DNA from 4 places in the Massilia sp. 2TAF26 genome. Region 1 is predicted to be linked to each of the others. Evidence: predicted binding sites of a transcription regulator. Region 1 holds the regulator's gene; each other region holds the start of a gene.
The links. Region 1 encodes sigma-54, which starts transcription at its own class of promoters, with help from an activator protein. Its sites were predicted from a motif close to TGGCANGNAANCTGCTTT; they were not measured.
Positions count from the first base shown of each region.

Region 2: AB4Z32_RS25920 (TorF family putative porin) is a predicted target of sigma-54. The motif match lies at 2,220-2,237, and genes of this name have one in related genera.
Region 3: AB4Z32_RS14395 (PEP-CTERM sorting domain-containing protein) is a predicted target of sigma-54. The motif match lies at 3,292-3,309, and genes of this name have one in related genera.
Region 4: AB4Z32_RS14905 (ANTAR domain-containing response regulator) is a predicted target of sigma-54. The motif match lies at 3,082-3,099, and genes of this name have one in related genera.

Region 1 is NZ_JBFRFV010000004.1:90,837-95,054, reverse strand. It holds gene AB4Z32_RS05605 (enoyl-CoA hydratase/isomerase family protein) at 1-1,002, opposite strand, end outside; gene hpf (ribosome hibernation-promoting factor, HPF/YfiA family) at 1,107-1,466, opposite strand; gene AB4Z32_RS05595 (RNA polymerase factor sigma-54) at 1,569-3,065, opposite strand; gene lptB (LPS export ABC transporter ATP-binding protein) at 3,068-3,844, opposite strand; gene lptA (lipopolysaccharide transport periplasmic protein LptA) at 3,844-4,218, opposite strand, start outside.
Region 2 is NZ_JBFRFV010000043.1:24,061-28,278, reverse strand. It holds gene AB4Z32_RS25940 (YifB family Mg chelatase-like AAA ATPase) at 1-82, opposite strand, end outside; gene AB4Z32_RS25935 (hypothetical protein) at 239-1,264, shown strand; gene AB4Z32_RS25930 (hypothetical protein) at 1,491-1,787, shown strand; gene AB4Z32_RS25925 (accessory factor UbiK family protein) at 1,791-2,051, opposite strand; gene AB4Z32_RS25920 (TorF family putative porin) at 2,325-3,077, shown strand; gene AB4Z32_RS25915 (P-II family nitrogen regulator) at 3,090-3,428, shown strand; gene AB4Z32_RS25910 (ammonium transporter) at 3,439-4,218, shown strand, end outside.
Region 3 is NZ_JBFRFV010000012.1:53,078-57,295, forward strand. It holds gene AB4Z32_RS14385 (family 20 glycosylhydrolase) at 1-2,044, shown strand, start outside; gene AB4Z32_RS14390 (hypothetical protein) at 2,057-2,491, opposite strand; gene AB4Z32_RS14395 (PEP-CTERM sorting domain-containing protein) at 2,562-3,209, opposite strand; gene AB4Z32_RS14400 (TonB-dependent receptor plug domain-containing protein) at 3,472-4,218, shown strand, end outside.
Region 4 is NZ_JBFRFV010000013.1:9,219-13,436, forward strand. It holds gene AB4Z32_RS14890 (prolyl oligopeptidase family serine peptidase) at 1-2,349, opposite strand, end outside; gene AB4Z32_RS14895 (hypothetical protein) at 2,485-2,652, opposite strand; gene AB4Z32_RS14900 (hypothetical protein) at 2,679-2,918, opposite strand; gene AB4Z32_RS14905 (ANTAR domain-containing response regulator) at 3,110-3,742, shown strand; gene AB4Z32_RS14910 (CmpA/NrtA family ABC transporter substrate-binding protein) at 3,763-4,218, shown strand, end outside.

The DNA.
Region 1 (4,218 bases):
CAGCGCGGGCGGGTTCCACTTCGGCGCATTGTCCTTGTCGATCACCAGCGCGCGCACGCCTTCCAGCACTTCGCCGTGTTCGAAGTTGCGGCGCACCAGCGAGCGCTCCATGCGCAGGCAGGCGGCCACGTCCATCGTGGCGCCGCGCACCAGCATCTCGCGCGTCACGCACATCATCAGCGGCGAGCGCTGGCGCATCGCGGCCAGGGCCTTCTGCGCGAATGGGGTGTCATCGCCCTCCAGCGAGACCATCACGGCCTGTACCGAGTCGGCGCCAAAGTGCCTGTCGACCAGCGCGCGTTGCGCTTCGAGTTCGCTGGCGCCGGCCTGCTGCGCGAACGGCGCGGCGAAGGCGCGGATCGCATCGGCCAGCTGCTTGCCCGGCGTCGCAGCGATCAGCGCATGCAGTGCCGGCAGTTCGGCGCCCGGCACGAACACGTCGGCCTGGCCGACGTAGAGCGCATCGGCGGCGCCGATGGTCAGCCCCGTCAGTCCCAGATGCATGCCGAGCGCGCCCGGCGCATGCGACAGGAAGTGGCTGCCGCCGACGTCCGGGAACAGGCCGATGTTCACCTCGGGCATGGCCATCTTCGTGCGTTCGGTCACGATGCGCAGGCCGGTCTCGGGCCCGCCCTGGGCGATACCCATGCCGCCGCCCATGACCACGCCGTCCATCAACGAGATATAGGGTTTCGGATAGAAGTGGATCAGGTGGTTCAGCGCGTATTCTTCGGTAAAGAAGTCTTCCAGCAGCGCACTGCCTCCAGTGGGCGTGGCGCGCCCGGCCTGGTGGAAGAAGCGGATGTCGCCGCCTGCGCACAGGGCTTTCTCGCTGCTGCTCTTGATAACGACGGCGTCGACGTTCGAATCGTCGCGCCAGGCCAGCAGGGTCTCCGTCAGTGCGCGCACCATCTCCAGCGACAGCGAGTTCAGGGCCTTGGGACGGTCGAGGGTAATGATGCCGGTGCCGCTGGCAACGCGGGTCTGCACGTATTCGCTCATGTTCTTTTATTTATTGAAATGGAAAACGGCATTGTAGCGCGGCCCGGAAAACGAAAAGGGCGCCAGATGCGCCCTTCCTTGCTTGTGCTGCGCCAGCGGAAGGATCACGCTGTAGCGGCAGCTTCTCCTCCATCGTTGGGTATGCGCTTGAGCGGTGTACTACTGTGATCCTGCAGCATCTGCTTGTACTTCTGCACCTGCCGGTCGAGCCGGTCCATCAGCATGTCGATCGCGGCGTACAAGTCGTGCGCGGCGCTGGCGACGTGAACGATCTTGCCGGCGAGGCGCAAGTTGATCTCGGCCTTCTGGCGCTTTTCTTTCTCGGTGAGATTGTCAATGCAGAGGATGACGTGGGAGTCGATCACTTGATCGAAATGGCGGGTGATGCGTTCGAGCTTGTTCTGTACGTATTCACGGATTGCCGGGGTTACATCGAGATGATGTCCGCTGATAGTGAGATTCATACACACTCCTTTGATGATGCGCTGCCTGTCGTACGCGCATACCACGCACCAGGGCAGCGTTGTTGCAAGAAGCTTGCTGCAAGAGCTTGCTGAAAGAGCTTGCTACAGAGATTTACGGAGGCTGACGGGAGGGATCTTCAGCGCCTCGCGGTATTTCGCTACCGTGCGGCGTGCGATAACCATTCCCTGTTCCCCTAGCATCTCCGCGATCTTGCTGTCGGATAAAGGGTTTTTGGGGTCTTCTGCTCCTGTGAGTTGTACGATGAGAGCCCGGATCGCGGTCGAGGAGGCTTCTCCTCCTGCCTCGGTCGCGACGTGACTCCCGAAAAAGTACTTCAACTCGAACATGCCGTGCGGCGTCAGCATGTATTTCTGAGTTGTGACACGAGAAATTGTGCTCTCGTGTAGACCTAGTGTATCAGCTATCTCACGTAAAACAAGGGGCCGCATGGCAACGGCGCCATGGGAGAAAAAGTTCCGCTGGCGCTCCACGATTGCTTGAGCTACCCGAAGGATAGTATCGAAGCGCTGGCGCATGTTTTTGATGAGCCATTTTGCTTCCTGCAACTGCGCCGCCAGCTGGGATTCCGATTTTCCCTGCTTCATCAAGGTGGCATACAGGCTGTTCACGCGCAGGCGCGGCATCACCTCGGGATTCAGCTGCACGCTCCAGCCGTCCTTCGCGCGGCGCACGATCACGTCCGGCACCACGAAGTCGGAAACGTCGGAAGCGAAGGCCGCGCCCGGATGCGGATTGCAATGGCGGATCACGGCCTGGGCTTCGCGCAGGTCTTCGTCGTCGCAGTCGAGGGCTTTCTTGAGCTTGTTGAATTCGCGCTGCGCGAACCAGGTCAGGTAGCGTTCGACGATGGTCAGCGCCATGCGCCGCGTGACCAGCGGCACGCCCGGCATGCGGCGGATCTGCAGCGCCAGGCATTCGGCGGCGCTGCGCGCGCCCACGCCGGGCGGGTCCATGCTTTGCACCAGCGCCAGCGCGGTGCGCAACTCCTCGAATTCCACTTCGAGTTCGGCCGGGAGGCGCGCATGCAGCTCGTCCAGGGTTTCTTCGAGGTAGCCGTTGTCGTCGAGGGTGTCGACGACGATCTCGACCAGCGCGCAATCGCGCGGCGACATGCAGGTCAGGCGTACCTGCTCCATCAAGTGTTCGCGCAGCGAGACCGGGCTGGCTTCCAGCTGCGGGCGGCCGTCCTCTTCCTCGCCGCCGCTGCCGCTGCCGGAACGGCCAGAATCGCCCCAGTCCATGTCGTGCTCGGCGCCGCCGGCATCGCCGTTGTCGCTGTCGCCGCCTTCGGCTTCGGCGCCACCGCCGCCATTGCCCTCCTCGCCCTGGCTGGACGAGGGCGGCGAGTCGGGCGTGGTGGAGGTCGACGCGCCGTTGTTGATCGCGCCGTCGGCCAGCAGGCGCACCGAGTGGTCGAGCGGATCGTCGAGGCGTTCGAGCAGCGGGTTGTCGCTGAGGACCTGTTCAATCTCCTGGTGCAGCTCGAGAGTGGACAGCTGCAGCAGCCGGATCGACTGCTGGAGTTGCGGTGTCAGCGCAAGGTGCTGTGAGGTCTTGAGTTGCAGCGTCTGTTTCATGACTACATCCGGAAATGTTCACCCAGGTAGACGCGGCGAACCGATTCATTGGCGATGATGTCGTCCGGGCGTCCCGACGCCAGCACCGCGCCCTGGTTGATGATGTAGGCACGGTCGCAGATGCCGAGCGTCTCGCGCACGTTGTGGTCGGTTATCAGGACGCCGATGCCGCGCTCCTTCAGGAAGCGCACGATGCGCTGGATCTCGATCACCGCGATCGGATCGACGCCGGCAAACGGCTCGTCCAGCAGCACGAAGCGCGGGTTGGTGGCGAGGGCGCGCGCAATCTCCACGCGGCGCCGTTCGCCGCCCGACAGCGACAGCGCCGGGTTCTCGCGCAGCTTCTCGATCTGCAGCTCGGCCAGCAGCTCGTTGAGGCGCTCCTCGATGCGGTTCTTGCCCAGCGGCTTGCCGTCCTCGCGCTGCAGTTCCAGCACGGCGCGGATGTTCTCCTCCACCGTCAGCTTGCGGAACACCGAGGCTTCCTGCGGCAGGTAGGACAGGCCCAGCATGGCGCGCCGGTGGATCGGCAGGCTGGTGATGTCGGTGCCGTTGATGACGATGGCGCCGGCGTCGGCCGGCACCAGGCCCACGATCATGTAGAACGAGGTCGTCTTGCCGGCGCCGTTCGGGCCGAGCAGGCCCACCACCTCGCCGCAGGCGACCTGCAGCGAAACGTCGCGCACCACCAGGCGCTTGCCGTAGCTTTTCTGCAGCCCCTTGGCCACCAGGGTGCTGCCGCCGCTCGCGATGGCGGCGGCGTCTGCGTGTACATCCATCATTGCTTTCCTGCTTCCGGTTGCCCGGCCGACGCAGTGCGGCGCGGATAAAAAGTAAAACTGGCGCGGGCCTTGCCGGGCCTGTCGACGCCGCTCGGGTCGTTCAGGTTCAGCAGGACTTCCTTGCGCGCATCGTAGGCGATGAATTCGCCGCCCATTTCACGCATCACGTTGCTGCCTTCCAGCTGCCTGATGGCGGCGTTCGAACTGAACTTGACGACCTCGGTGCGCTCGTCGTACTCGATGCGCTCGGCCTGGCCTTCGTCCCACTGCTCGGGGCCGCTGTCGCGCTTCTGGCGGAACGACGCCGGCTTGCCGGGCGCCGCGACCAGGACGATGGTCTTGTAACCGTCCGGCGCTTCCTTGATCTCGGC
Region 2 (4,218 bases), on a different contig from region 1:
CGTTGGCCAGGTGCACTTCGACGCTGACGGCGGGCGCGTCCATGCCGGCCAGGGCGCGGCTGCGCAGTACTGCGAGACTCATGGCGGTCTACGGGAAGGTTGAAGATTTGCAGATGGTGCGGCCGAGGGCATTGCGACTGTTGAGTGCGCTCAAACGTGCGCTCTCTTAACGAGTTTGAGCCACAAGCCCAAGTGAAAGCCAAGTTGAAGGGTGACATGGGATAGTGATTGGATTTCCATGTGGCAACTTGTTATGCTTGGGTTTTCTGCATCCGGATTGCTCGCAATGACTAGAAATCGAATCCTCTTCGCTTATTGCGAAGAGCTGAAGGAATCCGTCAACATCGATACTGCGCGTCGTCACTTTCTTTCGGAGGACCCTCGCCCCGAGTGTTATCACTTTTTTTGCGATGACCCCCACTGCGGAAGTCAAAAAGTACGTATATCAGGGGTGAACTATCGTACGGCCGCAAATGAATCACCGAAGTATGTGACTGCGCACTATCGCAACTGGGACGAGCACAGCCCAGATTGCATGTGGGAGTCGGATTTGGACGAAGCCGGCCGCTTACGCGGTGAAACAGAAGCCGAGACAAAGCAGCGAAAACTGCGACTTAAGCTCAAAGACCTGGTTACTGACTTCGATCCATCGCTTGATGAAGGGGATGGCCTCGTTCGTCCACATGTGCAAGGTCCTGCTGGGGATGATGGCCCGGAAGTCGGAGATGGTAACGGACGTAATCGCAACGGCCAGGGGCAGCCAGGGCTATTGGGAGGGCGCACAAAAACAAATCAGCTGAGCCGGTTGGTTGAAACATATCGTGAGGCTAAGGTAACCTTGAGCCCGGAAGAGTTTTCCCAATTGGAGCTGCGCGTTACCAATGAAGGAGTAATGCCTCTTCACCAATATTTTTGCCGTATCAGCAGAGCAAACTATGACACTACGAATCGTGTAATCTTTGGCGGCGCTACGTTTGCCGAGTGGTACGGAGCCGGGTTCAAGCTGAAGTTCTATGACCGGGTCGATAAGAAATTCGTTTTTTTGTATGTGAGCCCGGCAAAAATGGAGGCTTACCGTTTCCGCAAGTACTTTAAAGAGATCCTATCCGACACAACGGTTGCCTACTTCACGGTTTTTGCTCTCGGAAGGTTAGAGGCTAGTCCGAAGGGCAATTCGGTAAATCTCATAGTCGATGATTTACGTCACTTGGACATCGTTCGTGGGAAAACGAAGGAAGCTGGAGCCAACGAGGTGTCAACTTAGACAGCAATCGACGCTTTGGATGGATGAAAGCGTCGAACGCCTCTGGCACCAAATCACGCCCCCTGCAAGCGTAAAGTTATTGATGCACGGAAAAAGGCTTCATCCGTCGATTCCAATAATGATGTTCAGGAGGACTTAGTTTCCCATTATTCGTTTCTAGCCCGTCGGCTTACTCGGCCGATATCTATTTGACGGCCAGATCCGTGGCATCGCGTATAGTCTTGCGATGCCTAAACTACTTCTGACCTTCGCCATCCTGGCGCTGCTGTTCTGCCTGCTGTGCGGGCCGGTGCTCTATGTGGCGCTCCGGTTCAGGCGGCGGGGGGATGTGGCGGCATTGCGGCCGCTGCGCGTCGTCTGGCTGGCGCAGCTGGCGCTGGCCGCCATCCTGATCTTCGTGGCCGACGATGCCCGGCTGGGCAATCCGGTCGGCGTCATGCTGGGCATCGTCATCGGCGTGAGTTTGGGCGGTGCCGTCCTGTTCGGGCTGTGGCGGCTCACGCGCCGCCTCGTGCTGCGTTAAACCTCAGACCTTCTGTTCCGACGTCACCGACGCCAGCTTCGCTTCCAGTTCCGCCACGCGCAGTTCCAGGGCGTCGAGCTTGGCGCGGGTCTTGGCCAGCACCTGGGCCTGGATGTCGAATTCTTCGCGCGTCACCAGGTCCAGCTTCGAAAAGCCCTGGGTCATCATGGCCTTGACGTTGCGTTCGATGTCCTTGGCCGGCGAATTCTCGATCGCCTGGTTGATCTTGCCCTGCAGATCATTAAAGAAGTTATTCATGTCCATTTCTGTCCTTGGTGAAGCCGAGTGGTGCGCACTCATTTTGTGCGCGCCTCGCTGATTTAGTGCGTGCACCTGCGTGGCGCACGCCCTTGCGGCGTCATTTATGTTTTTGGCATATCAAAAATGGGGGCAGAGGCCTGCGAATACAAGGTCTGCCGCTCCATTCCGGGGTGGCACGCATCCTGCTAAAGCAAACATACAACATAGAAAAACAGGAAAGCGAAGTACGGATTGTAAACCCATCAGGTCCAAAGTTCATTTACCAGGGAGTGTCGTATGAAGCGTCGAAGCAGCAAGTGGCAGCACATCGCGATGGTCGCGGCGGGTTTGTGGAGCCTGGGCACCGGGCTGGCCGGGGCACAGGAGCAGGAGCAGAAGCCCGAGCACGAGGTCAGCTTCAACGCGGCGGTGACGAGCGATTACCGTTACCGCGGCCTGTCCCAGAGCCGCCTGGATCCGGCGGTGCAGGGCGGCGCCGACTATGTCCATAACCCGACCGGCCTCTACGTCGGCACCTGGCTCTCGTCCATCAAATGGACCAAGGACCTGGGCGGCAGCGGCAACGTCGAGTGGGATATCTATGGCGGCAAGCGCGGCAATCTCAGCGCCGACATCACCTACGACGTCGGCGGCCTGTACTACTTCTATCCGAATAACGGCCTGCATCCGAATGCCAACACCTTCGAGCTCTACGGCCAGCTGGGCTACGGGCCGGCCTACGTCAAGTACTCGCATTCGCTGACCAACCTGTTCGGCACCGCCGACAGCCGCGGCAGCGGCTACCTCGACATCGGCGCGAACGTCGACGTCGGTGGCGGCTTCGTGCTGAACCTGCACGCGGGCCACCAGGAAGTCCGCCACAACGGCGCGGTGTCCTATACCGACTACAAGGTCGGCGTGACCAAGGACCTCGGGGTCTGCTCGGTGGCGCTGGCTTACGTCAAGGCCAATACCAGCGGCTACCTGAGCCCGTCCGGAGAAAACCTCGGGAAGTCCGCGGCCCTGCTGTCTGTTTCAAAAACTTTCTGAAGAGGCAATCGCATGAAAATGATCACCGCCATCATCAAACCCTTCAAGCTCGATGAGGTCCGCGAGGCCCTTTCCGAGATCAATGTCCAGGGTATTACGGTGACCGAAGTGAAAGGCTTCGGCCGCCAGAAGGGCCATACCGAACTCTACCGCGGCGCCGAGTACGTGGTCGACTTCCTGCCGAAGACCAAGATCGAGGCGGCGGTCGACGACGCCATCGTCGACCAGGTGATCGACACCATCCAAAGCGCGGCACGCACCGGCAAGATCGGTGACGGCAAAATTTTCGTCTCCGATCTGGAGCAGGTAATCCGTATCCGTACCGGCGAGACCGGCAACGATGCGCTGTAAGGGGAATCCGATGATCCGCACACTCACCAAACTGATCGCAGGCTTCAGTGTCGCCATGGCGCTCTGCGCTGCACTGCCGGTCCTGGCCCAGGATGCCGCTGCACCAGCCGCGTCGGCGCCGGCCGCCACCGCAGCCGCCAATGCCGGCGCAGCCGCTCCTGCTGCCCCGGCCGCTCCCGCCGCGGCAGCAGCGACGGCCGCGCCGGCAAGCCCGGCCGCTCCCGCCGCCGCACCCACGCCGCAGAAGGGCGACACCGCCTGGATGTTCGTCGCCACCCTGCTGGTGATCATGATGACGATTCCGGGCCTGGCCCTGTTCTACGGCGGCCTGGTGCGCTCGAAGAACATGCTGTCCGTGCTGATGCAGGTCTTCATGATCTTTTCCGTCATCATCGTGCTGTGGTGCCTGTACGGCTACTCGCTGGCCTTCACCGAGAACAATGCCTTCATCGGCGGCCTCGACCGCGTATTCCTGAAAGGCATCTGGGATCCGGCCAAGGCGAGCTTCTCGACCGCCGCCACCTTCAGCAAGGGCGTGGTGATCCCCGAGTTCATCTACGTCGCCTTCCAGGGCACCTTTGCCGCCATCACCTGCGGCCTGATCGTCGGCGCCTTCGCCGAGCGCGCGCGCTTCGCGGCCGTGCTGGCCTTCGTGGCGCTGTGGTTCACCTTCGGCTACCTGCCGGTGGCCCACATGGTCTGGTTCTGGACCGGTCCGGACGCCATCACCAGCGCTTCGCTGGCGGCTGAAACCGCGAAGGGCGGCTGGCTGTGGCAGAAGGGCGCCCTC
Region 3 (4,218 bases), on a different contig from region 1:
GACGCGGCCGGAACAGCTGGACCGCGGGACCAGCGGCGCCAAGCCGGTGGTGACGCCGGCCGACACCTATCGCCGCAACGCGCGGGCCGACCTGCTGCCGCCCGCCGAGGTGCCGCCGGTGCTGCCGACGCCCCTGCAGATGCAGGCGGGCGAGGGCAGGCTGCTGCTCGACGCGCAGCCGAAGGTGGAGGCGCCGGCCGCATTGAAGAACGAAGCGGCGCTGGCACGCTCGCTGTTTCCGCAGGCCCTGCCCGCAGGCGGTGCGAAGCTTCAGCTCGGCATCGGCAAGGTGGAGGGCCAGGATTCTCCCGAAGCCTATCGCTTGACGATCGACGCCAGGAGCGGCATCGCCATCGTCGGCAACAGCGCCGCCGGCGTCGCCTACGGCCTGCAGACCCTGCGCGACCTGCTGCCGCTGCCCGGTTCGAAAGAACCGGTGCTGAACGAAGTGAGCATCGTCGATGCCCCGCGCTTCGGCTATCGCGGCTTCCAGCTGGACGTCGCCCGCAACTTCCACGGCAAGCAGACGGTCTTCAAGTGGCTCGACCTGATGGCGCGCTACAAGCTGAACAAGTTCCACTTCCACCTGACCGACGACGAAGGCTGGCGTCTGGAGATTGCCGGCCTGCCGGAACTGACGGCGATCGGTGCGGTACGGGGCCACAGTGCCACGCCCGGCGTGCGCCTGCAGCCGGCCTATGGTTCCGGTCCCGATCCGAAGGACCCGAGCGGCAGCGGCTACTTCAGCCGCGCCGACTACATCGAGATCCTGCGCCATGCGAAGGCCCGCCACATCGAGGTGATCCCGGAAATCGAGATGCCCGGCCACGCGCGCGCCGCCGTGCAGGCGATGGCGGCGCGCTACCACCGCCTGAAGGCGGCCGGCGGCAAGGACGCCGCGAAGTACCTGCTGAACGATTTCGACGACCGCTCGAAGTACAGTTCGGCGCAGTACTTCACCGACAACGTCATCGATCCCGGCCTCGATTCGACCTTCGCCTTCATCGACCACGTGGTCGCGCAGATCGTGGCGCTGCACCGCGAGGCCGGTGTCCCGCTGCGCACCATCCACATGGGCGGCGACGAACTGGCGAACGGCGCATGGGAGCGCTCGCCCGCCAGTCTCGCGCGCATGCGCAAGGAGAAGCTGGCGTCGACGGCCGACCTGTGGGATTACTTCTACGACCGCGTCGACGGCATCATGCGCCGGCACGGCTTGAGCACGTCGGGCTGGGAAGAGCTGGCGGCGCGCAAGACGCTGCTCGCCGGCCGCAGCAAGCTGATCCCGAATCCGCGCTTCACCACGCGCGGCTTCACCGCCTGGGTATGGAACAACTCGCGCGGTGCCGAGGACTTCGCCAACCGCCTCGCCAACGGCGGCTACGACATCGTGCTGGCGCCGGTCGGCGCCATGTACCTGGACATGGCGGCCAACCCGAATCCGGAGGAGCCGGGCGTCAACTGGAACGACTACGTCGAGCTGGACACCGTCTACGACTTCGTCCCCTTCGACATGCTGAGGAATGCACCCGAGTCGGCGCGCGTCGGCAAGGACGGGCTGACCGACTACGGCAAGCGCCACGTGCGCGGACTCGAGGCGACGTTGTTCACCGAGACCGTGCGCGATGCCAGCCGCATCGACTACCTCGTCATGCCGCGCCTGCTGGCGGTGGCGGAACGGGCCTGGGCGCCCGATCCGGCCTGGGCTGGCGAGCAGGATGCGGCGAAGGCGGCCGCGCTGCATCGCCGCGCCTGGTCCGGCTTCGTGAATGCGCTGGGCCAGCGCGTGCTGCCGCGCCTCGACCTCGAACAGACCGGCGTGGCCTACCGCATCGCGCCGCCCGGCCTGATGGTGGAGGGCGGGCAGGTGCTGGTGAATCATGCGCTGCCCGGGATCACGCTGCGTTATACGACTGACGGCAGCGATCCGACGTCCGCCAGCCGGCCTGTCACGGGACCGATCACGGAGCGCGGCACGATCAAGGCGGCGGCCTTCGACCGTAACGGCAGGCGAGGGCTGGTGGCGAGCGTCGAGCGCCGCTAGTGCCGGCCGCTTTCAGCGCGGCCGCATGCGCCGCTGCCCCTGGCGCCGCCGCTCGTCGCGCGGCGCCGGCTGCATCGCATAGGACGGCATGGCGCCGTTGCCGTCGATACCGAACTCGATCACGCGGCGCAGCGAGCGCAGCGTGACCGGCTTGGCCAGCACCGCGATGCGGCCTGCATGGTAGTGGGGCACATGGCTTTCGTCGTCGAGCAGCAGGACCACCGGCGCGCGCGGCGCCAGCCGGGTGATCTCGCCGATGAAGGAACGGCGGTCGTCCGCGTTGGAGGTGGTGTAGGTCAGGATCAGGTCGAAGCGCACCGTCTGGGCCGTGTTCAGGGCCGCGCGCGGACTGTCCGTGGTCGCGACGATATAGCCGAGCGATTTCAGCAGCGTGGCAATCTCGCCGCAAGCCAGCGGGTCATGTTCTACGAGCAGTGCGCATTTCATCGTCTATCCTCCTGATAGGTGGATGACGACGCCTCACGCTAGTTCAAGCGCAAAGTTGTAACAATTTTTCTCATCCATTCCTGAGGGGCGTGCCGCGGCGGCGGCGCGCCAGCCAAGCGGCCAGGCCGCCGATCGCCAGGCTGGCCAGCCCGGCCGGTTCCGGCAAGGCCTGGGTTTGCGGCTGCACGACTACCTGGGCGGCCTTGCGCAGGACGCCGCGCTCGCCCGCGCAGGAGGGATAGGCTTCGCCGCAGCCGTCCGGCTGGTCGCTGTGCGCCCACAGCATGGTGAACACGCCGTCGTCGCCCTGCATGGTGAAATCCGAGAAGCCGTCGTTGGCCATGATGCTGCCTTTCATCCGGCCGTCCGCAAGGAATTGCAGCGTCATCGACAAGCGCTGCAGGCCGGGCAGGGTTTCATCGCGATAGCGGTAGTCGATGCGGTTCCAGTGCTGCTGGCCGTCGTCGCCGGCATACCAGTAGTGCAGCGCCAGCAGGCTGTCCTGCTGTTCTTCGCAGATCTCCGCCATGCATTGGTTCTCGACGTTCAGCGAGAGTGTGCCCTGGGCGACGGCGGTGTCGGTGAATTCGAGTTCGAGATGCAGGCCGGCCGGCGTCGCATCCGTGTGTGCCACCTGCTGCCAGGTGTAGAGGACATTCGCCGAAGCGGCTTGGGTGACGAGGGCGGTGGCGGCCAGGCAGAGAATCTTGCGGAACATATGTGTCTCCAGAAATGATTCCATTTAACAAGCAAGGATTGCGCCTGCGCATCCACGTCCTTGATTTGAAAAAGAATTTAACAATGCAGGGTGCATACCCGTCACAAATATGTAAAACGGGTCGACAGTGCGCTACCGTACATATAGCCATGCAGCATTTCGCGCCGTATTTTCGGCATTTCGTCGCATCGGCCTGTCGGCTGTACGTACTGGACGGCATGATGCGGGCTCGATCAACAGCTCATCGCTAACAACAAAAACCATGTCACGCCAGAACACCCAACACCTCGTCCGCCTGCTCCTCGCATCGCCCGTCATCTTCGGCATGTTCAGCGCCTACGCCGCAGGCCAGGCCACCACGGCCAAGCCTGCGGACAAAGCGGCCCCGGTGCAGCAGGTCGAGGTCAAGGGCCAGGCCGCCGCCTACGACGCCCGCCGCGACGATACCGCCACCAAGATCGTCGTCAACCAGGAAGAGATCCTGCGCCACGGCGACACCACCCTCGGCGAAGTGCTGAAGCGCTTGCCTGGAATTACCGTGGGCGGCGTGCAGGGCCGCGGCGGCGACGTCCGCATGCGCGGCCTGGGCAACGGCTACACGCAGATCCTGCTGAACGGCGAGCCGGCGCCGCCGGGCTTCTCGCTGGACCAGGTGTCGCCGGAGATGGTCGAGCGCATCGAGATCATGCGCGCCGCCACCGCCGAGTACAGCACCCAGGCGATCGCCGGCGGCATCAACATCGTCCTCAAGCGCCAGGTCCAGACCGCGCAGCGCGAACTCAAGACCGGCGTGCAGGCGGAGAACGGCGCCTATGGCGCGGTCTCGACCTTCCAGCTGTCGGACAAGAGCGGCAAGATGTCGTATGCGATGAGCGGCAACGTGCTGTACGGCCGCCAGGACCGTCCTTCGCACATCGTCACCGAAGGCTATGACGCCGCGGGGCGCGAAGTCCTGCACCGCGTCGCCTGGGACGGCAACCGCGGCCGCCTGCTGGCGATCGGCCTGTCG
Region 4 (4,218 bases), on a different contig from region 1:
CCAGCTTTCCGGCTGGACGAAGGAGTGGCGCTCCATCGGATACGGCGCCAGTTCCCAGTGATCCTTCTTCAGCTCGATCAGGCGCTGGGCCATGCGCACCGAGTCCTGGAAGAACACGTTGTCGTCGACCATGCCGTGGGCGATCAGCAGGTGGCCCTTCAGGTTCTGCGCGTACTCGATCGGCGAGGAGACCTTGTAGGCTTCCGGGTCGAGCTCCGGCGTGTTCAGGATATTCGCCGTGTACTCGTGGTTGTAGGTGGTCCAGTCGGTCACCGGACGCAGCGCGGCGCCCGACTTGAACACCTCCGGCGCGCGCAGCAGGGCCATGAAGGTCATGAAGCCGCCGTAGCTGCCGCCGTAGATGCCGACGTTGTTCGCATCGCCCTGCTGGTTGGCGACCATCCAGTTGACGCCGTCCAGGTAGTCGTCCAGTTCCGGGTGGCCCATCTGGCGGTAGATCGCGCTGCGCCATTTGGCGCCATAGCCTTTCGAGGCGCGGTAGTCCATGTCCAGCACCACGTAGCCCTTCTGCACCAGCAGGTTGTGGAACATCTGCTCGCGGAAGTAGGGCGTGTAGCGGTGCGAGACGTTCTGCAGGTAGCCGGCGCCGTGCACGAACATCACCACCGGATACTGCTTGCCCGGCTCGAGCTGGGCCGGGCGGTAGAGCTTGGCCCAGATCGGCTCCGCGCCGTGGGTGGACGGCACCGTCACGAACTGCGGCTGGATCCAGTCACGGGCCTTGAAGTCGGCGGTGCGGGTGTCGGTCAGCCTGACCGCCTCGCCGCCGTTCGACGGCAGGGTGGCGATCTGCGGCGGGAGGTAGGGGCCGGAATAATGCACCAGCAGCTTGCGCTGGTCCGGCGACAGGCGGAAGTCCTCGACGCCGCCATCCAGCTTGCTGACCTCGCGGGTGGCGCCGTCCTTTGCGTTGACGACGCAGACTTCATAGGTGCCCGGATCCTTGCGGTTGCAGAGCAGCCAGGCGGTGTCGCCGTCGCGCGACCAGGCCACGTCCTGGGCTTCCCACTTGCCCTGGGTGAGCGCGCGGGTACGGCCGGCGCCGTCCAGGGTGTAGAGGTGGGAGTAGCCGGTTTCCTCGGACAGGTACCAGAGCGTGGTGTCATCCGGCAGCCAGCCGAATTCGCTGTTGTCGAAGTTGACCCAGGCCTGGTCCGTCAGGCGGTGCACCGGCTTGAGCGCGGCGTGCGGCAGATCGACGGTGGCGATCCAGCGGTCCTTGTTGTCGACCGAGCGCAGCATCACGGCGGCGTTCGCGCCATTGGTGCTCCAGACCACGGTCTCGCCGTCGAAGCCGATCTTCACCGGACGGTTGCCCTTGAGCGGATCGAGCTTGCGCTCGGCACGCAGGGAGGCCAGCGGATCGTCCTTCACGCCCGGCAGGACGTCGAAGGACAGGTCTTTCACCTCGCGGGTCTGCAGGTCGATGAGTTTGAGGCCGTGCGGACGCGGATCCTTGCGGCCGACGCGGGTGCGCTCGTCCGAGGTCTCTTCATAGCCGCTCTCCGTCACGTAGCGCGGCATCTTGCCGACGCGGCCCTTGTCGGCATCCTTCGGGCCGGTCACGACCAGCAGCCAGCGGCCGTCCGGCGACAGGTGGGTGTTCACGATGGCCAGCTTGTCGCCCAGGTAGATCGGGGCCGGGGCGCGGGTCGGATCGACGCGGCGCTCTTCCTCCTCACGGGCGCGGGTGGCGTCGCGATCAGTCTTCTGGCGCTTGAGGGTGGCGATCAGGCGCAGCTGCATGTCGCGCAGCGCATCCGGATCCTGGACGGCCGGGTCCTTGGCCGCGCGCGGCAGCGCCAGCGGCGACACCAGGCGGCTGGCGCGGTCCCAGCTGGCCCAGTCGTCACCGACGCGGAACTGCACGCTGCGGCCGTCGGCGGAATACTGCACGGCGGCGATGGCGACGCCGCTGGCGCGCGAGATCTGTACCAGTTCGCCGCTCTTCAGGTCGCGCTCGAAGAGGTCGCCGTTGCGCACGAAGGCGGAGCGGGTGCGGTCGCGGTTGTAGACGACCAGCCAGCCGTCCAGTTTGGCGAACTCCGCATCCTCGACCCTGCGCGCCTTGTTCAGGCCGGACGTGGCGCCGGTCTGGTAGACGTCGCGCAGCGGCGATCCGGCGCGCTTCTGTTTATACAGGACCTGCTTACCGTCCCAGCTCCACCATGCGTTTTCCACGGGGTTGCCGATCCAGTCGGGCTGGGCCATGGCCTGGTCGAGGGTGACGGGTGTGCCGGCGTCGGCTGCAATGGCCGAGGTGAGGGGAACTGAGGCCAGCAGCGCGGCAAGGATGGTGAGGGCGGAAGCGGAGACAGGAAGGCGCATCGTCGGTTGTCTGAGTAGAAATTGCAAAAAAGCATTCTAGCTCAGCCGACAGTGATGCAGCGTGGATTCGATTTGCAAAAAACAACGCCCGGCCAATGCCGGGCGTGTGGAGACGCGAGCAACAACCAGGAAAGCTTAGCGCAGCTTCTCCAGGCGCGACGGGTCGCCGATCCACATTTGCGGGTGATCCGCGATCCACAGTTCCGACGGCGCGGTCACGGTCGGGTTGCGGATGAAGAACACGATGCGGGTGACGATGGCCAGGGCCGAGATGGCAACGGTGACGTATTCGACTGGGGTCATGATGGTGTCCTGTGTGAATTACTTAATTACTTGGAGGCGAAGTGGCGCAGCTCGGCCGACAGGCTCGGGCTATGCGATTCGGCGGCGGCTGCCAGCGACAGCATCTCGCGGCGGCTTGCCTGCTCGTCGCGCTTGGCATCGTGGGCGAACCAGCCGCCGTGGGCGACATAGAGTTCGATGGCGAAGGCGCGGATGTTGCGAGCGGTTTCTGCGAGTTGGTGGCGCAGACCTTTGCTCTGCGCCTGGGTGATCGTTGCGGTGCTCATTGTTTTCTCCAATAAATACTGTGTTGTTGCGGTGCAGTATAGGGAACATCGAGACATAAGTGAACTTTTACTTTGTGATGTTCTCCATCATCATAGTGAATATTTCTTGTTGGGTAACTGTGGCTCGTCCTTACTTCGGTTATGCGCCTCGGAAATATCTCTCTGGCCCGGAACTTGCATATTCCCAAGGCATGAAATCGCCACCTCCCGTTCCGCGCACCCTGCGCATCGTCGTGGTCAACACCACACAAGGCACCGGCGAACAGGCCGCGGCGGCCCAGGCGCGGCGCAACACGGCGTTGCGCATCGGGTTGCTGGAATCGGGCTACGACATCGTCGCCTCGCTGCCGGCCGATATCTTCCTGCCCGAACGGATCGCCCAGATCCAGCCGGACATGATCATCATCGACAGCGAATCCGCCGCCCGCGACGTGCTTGAGCACATCGTGATCGCCACCCGCGACGAGCCGCGCCCGATCGTGCTGTTCACCGACGACCAGGATCCGTCCAGCATGGACGCCGCGATCGGCGCCGGCGTGACGGCCTATATCGTGGCCGGGCTGCAGGCCGAGCGCGTGAAGCCGGTGCTGGACGTGGCCCTGGCCCGCTTCCGGCGCGAGCGCAAGCTGCTCGACGAACTCTCCGACACCCGCCGCCAGCTGGCCGACCGCAAGCTGGTCGAGCGCGCCAAAGGCGTGCTGATGGCGCGCAGCGGGCTCAATGAAGAAGAGGCTTACAGGAAGCTGCGCAGTATGGCGATGAACCGGAAGCTGAGGTTGGCGGAGGTGGCGCAGCGGGTGCTTGACGTGGAAGACCTTCTATAGCGCCGTCCTAAGGAACTAACATGAAAACCACCCTCCAAGCCGGCTTCATGCCGCTCACCGACTGCGCCCCCCTGATCATGGCCTCGGTACTCGGCCTCGACGAGAAACACGGCATCAAACTCGCCCTCAGCCGCGAACACTCCTGGTCCGGCATGCGCGACCGCCTGCTGAACGGCAGCCTCGACGTCGCCCACGTGCTCTACGGCCTGGTGTACGGCGTCGAGATGGGCATCGGCACGCGCGCGGTGCCGATGGCGGTGCTGATGAATTTGTCGCGCAACGGCCAGGCCATCACCCTGTCGCGCGCGCTGGGCGAGGCCGGGGTGACGGACGGCGCCGCGCTGGCGGTCCAGGTCCGCAGGAGCCGCCGGCGCTTCACCTTCGCCCACACCTTCCCGACCGGGAACCACGCGATGTTCCTGTATTACTGGCTGGCCGCGAGCGGCATCGATCCGCTGCGCGACGTGCAGATGGCG